Linked DNA regions of Methylovirgula sp. 4M-Z18. The protein of the gene in region 1 interacts with the protein of each later gene in a pairwise test. Links are inferred from orthologs where the notes say so. Each region holds a gene or a part of one and is shown in the gene's direction. Other genes may lie near its edges.

Region 1 (4,951 bases):
GGTCGTCATATGAGCGTGACCGGCGGCTGATCCTGGGGTCGAGACCCAAATCCTTCAGGTCTTGGCGCGCTGCCGGATCATGTAATTGTCGAACGTATATTCGGCGACTTGCCACCACAAATATTCATCGCCGCGGAACTGCGTGTAGGACTCATACACTTTCTTGAACTTGTCGTTGCTTTGCGCGGTTTGGTCGTAAAGATCCTGTGCCGCCTTCCAGCATGCTTCCAAAAAATCCTGCGAGAGGGGACGCAATTGTGCGCCAGAGGCGATGATCCGTTTCAAAGCTGCGGGATTGGCCGCATCGTAGCGGGCGAGCATTCGCGAGTTGGTTTCGGCCGCGGCAGCGGTCAAAATCGCCTGATAGGATTTTGGCAGGCCAGCCCATTTCTTGGCATCGATGCAAAAATGCAGCATCGCACTGCCTTCGGCCCAGCCGGGATAATAATAGAACGGCGCGACCTTATTGAACCCAGCCTTTTCGTCATCGTAAGGGCCGACCCAGGACGCGGCATCGATCGTGCCTTTTTCCAACGCATCGTAAATGTCCGCGCCCGCGACTGGTTGCGGCTGCACACCGAAACCTTGCAGGATCTTGGCCGCAAAACCGCCGACACGCATTTTCAGGCCATTCAGATCCTCTTGCGCTTTCAGTTCTTTACGGAACCAGCCGCCCATGCGCGCGCCGCTGTTGCCGCCCGGCAGCGCGATCGCGTTGTAGTCGGCCAGAAATTCGTTGAACAATTCGTTGCCGCCGCCAAAGCTCGCCCAAGCGTCTTGCTGCCGGGCGTTCATGCCGAACGGAATGCCCGTCGCGAGCGCGAAGGTCGGGTCCTTGCCGGAAAAATAGGCCAAGGACGTATGGCACATATCGACTGTACCGTTCGTTACAACGTCAAGCGCCTGCACGGCGGGGGCCAATTCGCCCGGCGCAGAGACTTCGATCTGAAATTTATCGCCGGTCGCCTCGGCCACACGCTGCGCGAATTCCTGCGCACCGCCGAACATCAAATCGAGCGTTTTGGGGAAGCTCGATGTGAGCTTCCATTTGATTTCCGGAGCACTCTGCGCCAGCGCCGGCGCGGCAAGGGCGGACGCCGCCAGCCCGATGCTGGCGGTTTGCAGAAAGCGGCGACGCAGTAAAGCCATGTACATCTCCCGGAGCGATGGCGCGGAGACTCATGCAGCTAAACGACAAAATTAGGGCGAGACCTAACTGGCGGATTTTTCCAGCCGAGCGGGGGGCAAGACCGGCCCCGCCCCGCTTGCGCTCATTCTATGACGATTCGCGGTGCCGGTCGTCCCTGATATCCCTGCAGGGCGCCCGCGACCGCCTGCGCGATGCCGCGATACACCGCGGCGTGCGGGCCATTCGGCTCGCTCACCACGACCGGTTGGCCGGCATCGGATCGTTCGCGAATCGCGAGCGCGAGCGGCACCTCGCCCAAAAAGGGCACGTCCAATTTTTCCGCCTCATGCCGTGCGCCGCCATGGGCGAAGACGTCAGAGCGCGTGCCGCAATGCGGGCATAGAAAATAGCTCATATTTTCAACGACCCCAAGGATCGGCACTTCGACCCGGCGAAACATCGTGACGGCGCGGCGCGCGTCGATCAGCGCCAGGTCCTGCGGCGTCGAAACAATGACGGCACCCGCCAACGGAACGTCCTGCGCGAGCGACAATTGCGCATCCCCCGTACCGGGCGGCATGTCGACGACCAAGACGTCGATCTCGCCCCAACTGACCCGGCGAAGCATTTCGGTGAGAGCCGATTTGATCATGGGGCCGCGCCAGATCATCGCGGTCTCTTCCTCGACCATGAAGCCGATCGACATGATTTTCACGCCATGCGCTTCGAGCGGAATCATCATTTTGTCGGGGCCAACTTGTGGTTTTTGGTGGAGGCCAAAGAGACGCGGCATCGACGGGCCATAGACGTCGGCGTCGAGAATGCCGACACGGAGCCCCTGCCCAGCTAAGGCAAGCGCCAAATTGCAAGCCGTCGTCGATTTGCCGACACCGCCCTTGCCGGACGCCACCGCAATGATCTTGGCGATCCCCGGAACCGGACTGCCACCGCGCGGCCCATGACGCGCAGGTTCCGGCGCCTGCGGCCGCTCCGACGTCAGCGTCACGAGCGCGCCCGTCACACCGGGGATCGCTTTGATCGCCCGCTCGGCCTTCAGCCGCATCTCCTCCATTTCCATGGATTTCGCCGGATCGATCGCGATTGCCGCAAAAACCTTGCCGTCGCGGATACTAATGCCGTTCAACGTGCCGGAGGCCGGCAAGGGCGTCTTGCCGTCAGGACCGGGCACAAGCGTGAGGGCACGTAGAACGTCTTTTTCGGTCGGCAACAGAAGGCTCCGCATTTTAAGCTGTTTGTCCGCGTTATAGGCCCCGCTTGAAGCGGGTCAACGGACTTGTTGATCGCAGGACCACAACACGGCAACATGCGGCGGCAAACAATTGCGATCGTTCTCGTGTGCGTGCCGGGCAAAGAATTCACGCTCAGCGAGTTCATGCGATCCAAAACCGGATGGTGGAAACGTCATGAAAATAATCGGTGTCATTCTCGCGGGCGGACGATCCTCTCGTATGGGGGCCGACAAAGCCTTCGTCACGTTCAATGGGCGTCCGCTGGTCGAGCATGTGCTCGCAAGATTCGCACCGCAAGTCGCGGATGTCGTCATCAACGCCAACGGCGATGCCGCCCGCTTTGCCGCTTATCCACATCCTGTGCTCCCCGACCGCCTCGGCGCCAACGGCCCGTTGTGCGGTGTGGCGAGCGGACTGAACTATGCCCAGCAACACAATGCTGATGCCATTGTCGCCGTGCCGGTCGATGGCCCGCTGCTGCCACTCGACCTCGTCGACCGCTTGACCGCGGCGCTGAACCCGGAAAGCCAGGCCGTGGTGGCAAGAAGCCCGGATGGAGTGGAACCGACGTTCGCGCTTTGGCGGGTCAGCGCTTTGCCGCAAATGGAAATCGCACTCGAGCAAGGCATTCGTGGACCCAAACACATGCTTGAGCAATTGCCGCATGCGAGCGTGCTGTTCGACGCCAAAGTAGCTGGCCTCGCACCGTTTGCCAATCTCAACACCCGGGAAGAATTGGCCGACGTCGAGCGCCGCGTCCTGCATGAGGGTGCGGGCAGCCTTGCTTGAGCCCTTTGTGAACGCGCTTGCTCCACGCAATTAGATATGGGAAGCGTACCATACCGCGTTGCACAATAAGGGATTGGATATGGCGAAGGTTGCGTTTCTCGGCTTGGGCGTGATGGGCTATCCCATGGCTGGGCATCTCAAGGCGCATGGGCATGACGTGACGGTTTACAATCGCACGCCGGCCAAAGCGGCTAGTTGGGTCGCCGAACATAGCGGGAAAAGCGCTCCGACGCCGCGCGCCGCCGCCGAAGGGCAAGACCTGATCTTCGCCTGCGTCGGCAATGACGACGATTTGCGATCCGTCACCATCGGTCCGGACGGCGCCTTCGCCGCAATGGCGACGGGCGCAATCTTTGTCGACCACACGACTGCGTCTGCTGATGTGGCAAGAGAACTCTATACCAGCGCCAAAAAGCTCGGCCTCGGCTTTGTCGATGCACCCGTTTCCGGCGGCCAGGCGGGCGCGCAAAACGGGGTTTTGACCGTCATGTGCGGCGGCGATGCGAGCGATTACGCCAAGGCCGAGCCTGTCATTCAAAGCTACGCCCGCTCATGCCGGCTGCTCGGCGACGCGGGCGCCGGTCAGCTGACGAAGATGGTCAACCAGATCTGCATCGCCGGTCTCGTCCAGGGCCTGTCCGAGGGCCTGCACTTTGCCACCCAAGCCGGGCTCGACGCGGAAGCGGTGATCGAGGTGATCTCGAAAGGCGCGGCGCAGAGCTGGCAAATGGAGAACCGCTACAAGACGATGCTCGCCGGCAAATTCGATTTCGGCTTCGCCGTCGATTGGATGCGGAAGGACCTCGGCATTTGTCTTGCCGAGTCGCGCCGCAACGGCGCCCACTTGCCGGTGACAGCTCTGGTCGATCAATTCTATTCCGAAGTCCAGACGATGGGTGGCGGCCGTTGGGACACGTCGAGCCTGTTGGCGCGCCTCAACAAATAAATCAGCGCAGCTTCACGGGGACGAAGCGCTGGCTGGCGCTTCGCCTCTTTCGCCGCACGTCACTTCGGCGTGAAGCCCCATTTGACGAAGACGGCTTTCGCTGCGTCACTCTGCAGATAGGTCAAGAATTTGGCGGCGGCTTCGCCCTTGTTGCCGGCCGTCAACGCGAACGAATAAATGATCGGCGCGTGCGAGGTCTCCGGGAATGTCGCCACGACTTTGACGCGCGGTTCGGCTTTCGCATCGCTCGCGTAGACGATGCCGTAGGGCGTTTCGCCGCGCGCGACGAAATTGAGCGCGTTGCGCACATTGTCCGCCATCGCAAGATGGGGTTCGAGCGTCACCCACAAACCAAGCTTATCGAGCGCTTCCTTGGTATATTTGCCCGCCGGCACGGTTTTGATTTCGCCGACCGCAATTCGGCCATTGCCGAGCGCGGCGGTCCAGCCGTCCGCCGTCAGCGCAAGCGGCGCATCGGGCGCTGACGTGGGGGCAACGACCACCAGTTGATTGCTCAGGAGATCGATGCGCATCTCGGGTTTGATCAGATTGCGCGTCGCCACGTAATCCATCGAATCCTGATCGGCCGAGGCGAATAGATCGGCCGGCGCCCCCTGCTCGATCTGACGCGCCAAGGCCAATGAGCCGGCATAGGATGTTTTGACGTCGATTTGCGTCGCCACGGTAAAATCATGGGCGATTTCATCCAGCGCGTCCTTGAGGCTCGCCGCCGCGAAAACATTTATCGTATCAGCCGCATAAGCGCTTGTGCTCGCGCACAAGATAAATAGAAAAAAGGCAAAAGCGGAGCTAAGGCGCGACATGGCGTATCCTTGG
Region 2 (5,105 bases), 450 kb from region 1 along the record:
TTTCGGCCGCATGGCTCGAGCCGATGGTGCATGTGCTCAAGAATCTCGGCTCGGAAAAGGTTTGGCTGGTGCACGGCTCGGACGGGCTCGACGAGATCACCACGACCGGACCAACGCGCGTGGTCGCGCTTGACCGCGGCAAGATCACGTCGTTTGAAATTACCCCCGAGGACATTGGAGTCGCACGGGCGGATCCGGCGGCGCTGAAGGGCGGCGATGCCGAGTATAATGCTGCAGCCTTGCGCGCAGTTTTGGATGGCGCGCCGGGTGCCTATCGCGACATTGCCATCTTCAATGCGGCCGGCGCGTTGGTCGTCGCCGACAAGGCCGCCGACCTGCGCGCGGGGGCCGAACTCGCGGCTGAGGCGCTTGACTCGGGCCGCGCAAAGGCGGTCTTATCCACTCTGGTGGCAGTCTCGAACCGCTCCAGCACGGGAGCGTAACATGGCGGACATACTAGAGAAGATCGAAGCCTATAAACGCCGCGAAATCATCGACGCGAAAGTGCGCATGCCGTTTCACGCGCTCGAACGCCAGGCCCGTGCCCAAACGCCGCCGCGGGGCTTTGCCCGTGCTCTCAAAGACAAGGCCGACGCCGGTTTTGCGCTGATCGCCGAAATCAAGAAAGCGAGCCCGTCGAAAGGCGTCATTCGCCCCGATTTCGATCCGCCGGCCTTGGCAGAGGCTTACGAAAAAGGCGGTGCGGCATGCCTTTCCGTACTGACCGACGGCCCTTCGTTTCAAGGCGCGCCGGACTTTCTGACAAAGGCGCGCGCGGCGACCAAATTGCCGGCTCTGCGTAAGGACTTTCTCTTCGATCCCTATCAAGTGTTCGAAGCGCGCGCCTGGGGCGCCGATTGCATTTTGATCATCATGGCCTGCGTCAGCGACGACTGCGCCAAAACACTGAATTCCACGGCGCATGATTTGGGCATGGACGTGCTGGTCGAAGTGCATGATCAGCGCGAGCTCGAGCGCGCGCTGCGGTTGGAAACCAAATTGATCGGCGTGAACAATCGCAATCTCAAAACGTTCGACGTGTCGTTGGAAGTGAGCGAACAGCTAGCGCCGATGATCCCGCCGAGCAAGATCGCCGTGGGAGAGAGCGGAATCTTCACACATCAAGATTGCCAGCGTCTCGCACGCGTAGGCATGCGCGCCTTCCTTGTCGGCGAAAGCTTGATGCGGCAGAAGGACGTGGAGAAGGCGACGCACGATCTTCTCGTCGGCGTCCCCGTGAAGGCATGAGCAAACTCACCCATATTTCCGCCACCGGCGAAGCGCATATGGTTGACGTATCGGACAAGGCGGCGACCGAACGGGTTGCTGTGGCGCGCGGCACTGTGACAATGCAACCGCAGACGCTTGCCCTTGTCCTATCGGGCAATGCGGAAAAGGGCGACGTGCTTGGCACGGCGCGGATCGCCGGCATCATGGCGGCGAAACGCACGCACGACCTCATCCCGCTCTGCCATCCTTTGATGCTGTCGAAGGTGACGGTGGAGCTGACGCCCAATGTCGAGGCGGCGCAGGTGCTTGTGGAAGCAACGGTGAAGGTCAAAGGCCAGACCGGTGTTGAGATGGAAGCGCTGACCGCCGTGAGCGTGGCATGTTTGACGCTTTACGACATGGTGAAGGCCGCCGATCGCGGCATGCGGATCGAAAACATCCATCTCGTCGAAAAATCCGGCGGCAGGTCGGGCCATTGGCGGGCCGAAGGCTGACGGGATTTAAACCCTGGATCCCCTTGGCGGAGAAACGATCGAACCTGATGACGAAAGCCCCTCTCCTCCCCGTTTCCGACGCTCTCGCCCGCATCCTTGCGCCAGCGCGGCCGCTTGGCATGGAACTCGTTCCCTTGAGTCAGGCCGCCGACCGTACGCTTGCCGAAGACGTCATCGCACGGCGGACCCAACCGCCCTTTGACGCCTCGGCCATGGACGGCTATGCGGTACGGGCTGAAGATATCGCAACGGTGCCGGCACGGCTCGATGTGGTCGGTGAAAGCGCGGCCGGCACGGCTTTCGCAGGTACGGTCCAACCGGGTCAAGCCGCGCGCATTTTCACCGGCGCGCCAGTGCCGCAAGGGGCGGATACGGTGGTGCTGCAGGAGACGACCCGGCGCGACGGCATCAACATAAGCGTCGAGCAAAGCGAACCGCTCGGCCGCCATATCCGCAAGGCCGGACTCGATTTCGCGCAAGGTCAGGCGCTGTTGCAAAAAGGCTTGCGGCTCAATGCCAACCGCGTTGCGCTGGCGGCGGCGATGAACCATCCGGCCTTGCCCTGCACACGCCGTCCGCGCGTTGCGATCCTGGCCACGGGGAGCGAATTGGTGGCGCCGGGCGCCGAGCCGGGCCCCGATCAGATCGTCGCCTCCAATTCTTTTGCCGTCGCGATCATGGCGGAGAAAGCCGGCGCCGAGGTGTTCGATTTGGGCATCGTCGCCGACGATTTGGCGCTTCTGCGCGCGGCAATTGCAAAGGCACGCGATGCCAAAGCCGACATTCTCGTCACGCTCGGCGGCGCTTCGGTCGGCGATCACGATCTCGTGCAACAGGCGCTGCACGCCGAAGGCATGACGCTCGATTTTTGGAAGCTGGCACTGCGGCCCGGCAAACCGCTGATGCACGGCATGCTCGGCGGTCTGCATGTGTTGGGCTTGCCGGGAAATCCGGTATCCGCCATTGTCTGCTCGAAACTGTTCGTGGTGCCGCTCATCCGCGCGCTCAGCGGCGACCCCGACGCGGCGGACGATCACAGCGAGCCGGCGCGCCTCGCCGTGCCGGTCAAGGCCAATGATTTCCGGCAGGATTATTTGCGCGCGACGCTCACCGAGCGCGCGGACGACCTGCCACGCGTGACACCGCATGGCCTGCAGGATTCCTCGATGCTGCGCGTCCTGGCCGAGGCGCAGTGCCTCCTGATCCGCGTCCCGCATGCCGCGGCGGCGGACGCCGGCGATCTGTGCCGGATCATTCGGCTGTAGTCAGGCACGCTCTCAAGCGTTTCATCGATTGGAGGACGTATGGCCCGCACGTGGCTCGACACTGCCATCTCCCGCATCGAGGCGGATTTTACACGCTCTGCCGATACGCATCTCGTGCCAATCCCGCTTCCCGGCGCGGTCGATTTTTTCTTCAAGGACGAATCGACCCATCCGTCCGGCAGCTTGAAACACCGGCTCGCGCGCTCATTGTTCCTCTATGCTTTGTGTAACGGCTGGGTGCATGAAGGCACGACGATCATCGAAGCCTCCTCCGGTTCGACAGCGATCAGCGAAGCCTATTTCGCGCGGCTTTTGGGCCTGCCCTTCATTGCCGTCGTGCCGCGCAGCACCAGCCAGGAAAAGTGCGCACAGATCGAATTCTACGGCGGGCGCCTGCATCTCGTGGATTCCGCCGATGCCGTCTATGCCGCTTCGCACCAATTGGCGCGCGAAACCAGCGGCCATTTCATGGATCAGTTCACCTATGCCGAACGCGCCACCGACTGGCGCGGCAACAACAACATTGCCGAATCCGTTTTCGCGCAAATGGCGCACGAGCGCCATCCGACTCCAGCCTGGATCGTCGTCGGCGCGGGGACCGGCGGGACATCGGCCACCTTCGGCCGTTTCGTGCGCTACCGCCAGCATGCGTCGCGTATCGCCGTCGTCGATCCGGAAAACTCCATCTTCACGGCCTATCACGCCAGCGGCGACCCCACGCTGACCAGCGCCACCGGCAGCCGGATTGAGGGGATCGGCCGGCCGCGCGTCGAGCCGTCCTTCATCCGCGACGTGGTGGACGAAATGTTTCCGGTCGAGGACCTCGATTCGATTGCCGCGATGCGCGTGCTGTCAAAGATCCTCAGCCGCCGCGTCGGCCCCTCCACGGGAACGAATTTCATCGGCGCGTTGCGGCTGCGGCGGCGCATGCTCGATGCCGGCGAGCCGGGTTCGATCGTTTCGCTGATTTGCGACTCGGGCGAGCGCTATGCCGATTTGTTCGACGATGACTGCGTGAGCGGACGATTCGGCGAAGGTCTCGCCGCTCGGCTTGATGCGGTCGCAGAAGAAATTAACCGGGCCGGCTGAACGCCCTCGTACCGTCAAACCCAGGAGTCTTGCGCCAAATTCAACGATTTACCCCTTGCGGAACATAAAAAGAACGCTTAACATGCGTTCATGATTTGTTTAAGGTCCTGCCGCAGGTTATGAGGAACAGCGATTGATTCGCGAAGGCTTCCTTAAGGTTGCGAGCACATGAAGGGGAATGATCGATGCTGACCAAGAAACAGAATGAATTGCTCCGCTTCATTCACGAGCGCCTGAAGGAAACCGGCGTGCCTCCATCTTTCGACGAAATGAAGGACGCGCTTGATCTGCGGTCAAAGTCCGGCATTCACCGGCTGATCATGGCGCTCGAGGAGCGCGGCTTCATCCGCCGGCTGCCCAATCGCGCCCGCGCGCTAGAAGTGTTGAAACTGCCGGAGTCGGCAGTGCCGAGCAGCTCGCGCAATGGCCGTTTCGCGCCGAGCGTCATTGAGGGCAATCTCGGCAAGGTGCGCGCGGTGGGCACGGCCTCGCCCGACGACGAGACGATGCAAAGCGTCGCTGTGCCGGTGATGGGGCGCATTGCCGCCGGAACGCCGATCTCCGCAATTCAGACCCGCAGCCACACGATTTCGGTACCACCGGAGTTCCTGGGTTCGGGCGAACATTTCGCACTGGAAGTGCGCGGCGATTCGATGATCGAAGCGGGAATTTTCGAAAACGATACGGTGCTGATCCGCCGGCAGGACACGGCCGACACCGGCGACATCATCGTCGCGCTGGTGGATGATGAGGAAGCGACCTTGAAGCGCTTGCGCCGGCGCGGTGCCTCGATCGCACTCGAAGCCGCAAACCCGGCTTATGAGACGCGAATCTTTGGGCCGGACCGGGTGAAGATCCAGGGCAAGCTCGTCAGCTTGATCCGTAAATACTGACGTTTCATTGATCGGCATCATAGGCGAACGGATCGCCGTAATCGTTTTTCGGCGCGGACGCGTTGCTGGAGTTTTGTGACGGCTTTGCCGCATCGGCAAAATGCGAGGGTTTGCGGATGGGCGTCGGCAGAGGC

The links. The genes of interacting proteins can lie anywhere in the genome.
Region 2: the proteins of mobA (region 1) and V9T28_RS07945 interact in binary tests that used the Escherichia coli proteins (3 or more experiments, as listed by UniProt). The link is inferred for Methylovirgula sp. 4M-Z18 from one-to-one orthologs.

Annotation. Positions count from the first base shown.
Region 1 is NZ_CP149574.1:2,180,873-2,185,823, forward strand. Bases 1,535-4,360 are described here. They hold mobA (molybdenum cofactor guanylyltransferase MobA), read left to right. Parts: upstream 1,535-2,553; coding sequence 2,554-3,168; downstream 3,169-4,360. Other genes in these bases: V9T28_RS10140 (Mrp/NBP35 family ATP-binding protein), read right to left, coding at 1,535-2,360; V9T28_RS10150 (NAD(P)-dependent oxidoreductase), read left to right, coding at 3,248-4,114; modA (molybdate ABC transporter substrate-binding protein), read right to left, coding at 4,174-4,360. Outside these bases: GTP 3',8-cyclase MoaA, read left to right, coding at 1-30; V9T28_RS10135 (TRAP transporter substrate-binding protein), read right to left, coding at 55-1,149; more of V9T28_RS10140, read right to left, coding at 1,272-1,534; more of modA, read right to left, coding at 4,361-4,938. UniProt on the Escherichia coli protein: Transfers a GMP moiety from GTP to Mo-molybdopterin (Mo-MPT) cofactor (Moco or molybdenum cofactor) to form Mo-molybdopterin guanine dinucleotide (Mo-MGD) cofactor.
Region 2 is NZ_CP149574.1:1,728,346-1,733,450, reverse strand. Bases 901-3,880 are described here. They hold V9T28_RS07945 (molybdopterin molybdotransferase MoeA), read left to right. Parts: upstream 901-1,771; coding sequence 1,772-2,989; downstream 2,990-3,880. Other genes in these bases: V9T28_RS07940 (PLP-dependent cysteine synthase family protein), read left to right, coding at 3,029-3,880; moaC (cyclic pyranopterin monophosphate synthase MoaC), read left to right, coding at 1,245-1,724; trpC (indole-3-glycerol phosphate synthase TrpC), read left to right, coding at 901-1,248. In the rest of the region: trpD (anthranilate phosphoribosyltransferase), read left to right, coding at 1-443; more of trpC, read left to right, coding at 445-900; more of V9T28_RS07940, read left to right, coding at 3,881-4,078; transcriptional repressor LexA, read left to right, coding at 4,264-4,971; V9T28_RS07930 (ComEC/Rec2 family competence protein), read right to left, coding at 4,976-5,105. UniProt on the Escherichia coli protein: Catalyzes the insertion of molybdate into adenylated molybdopterin with the concomitant release of AMP.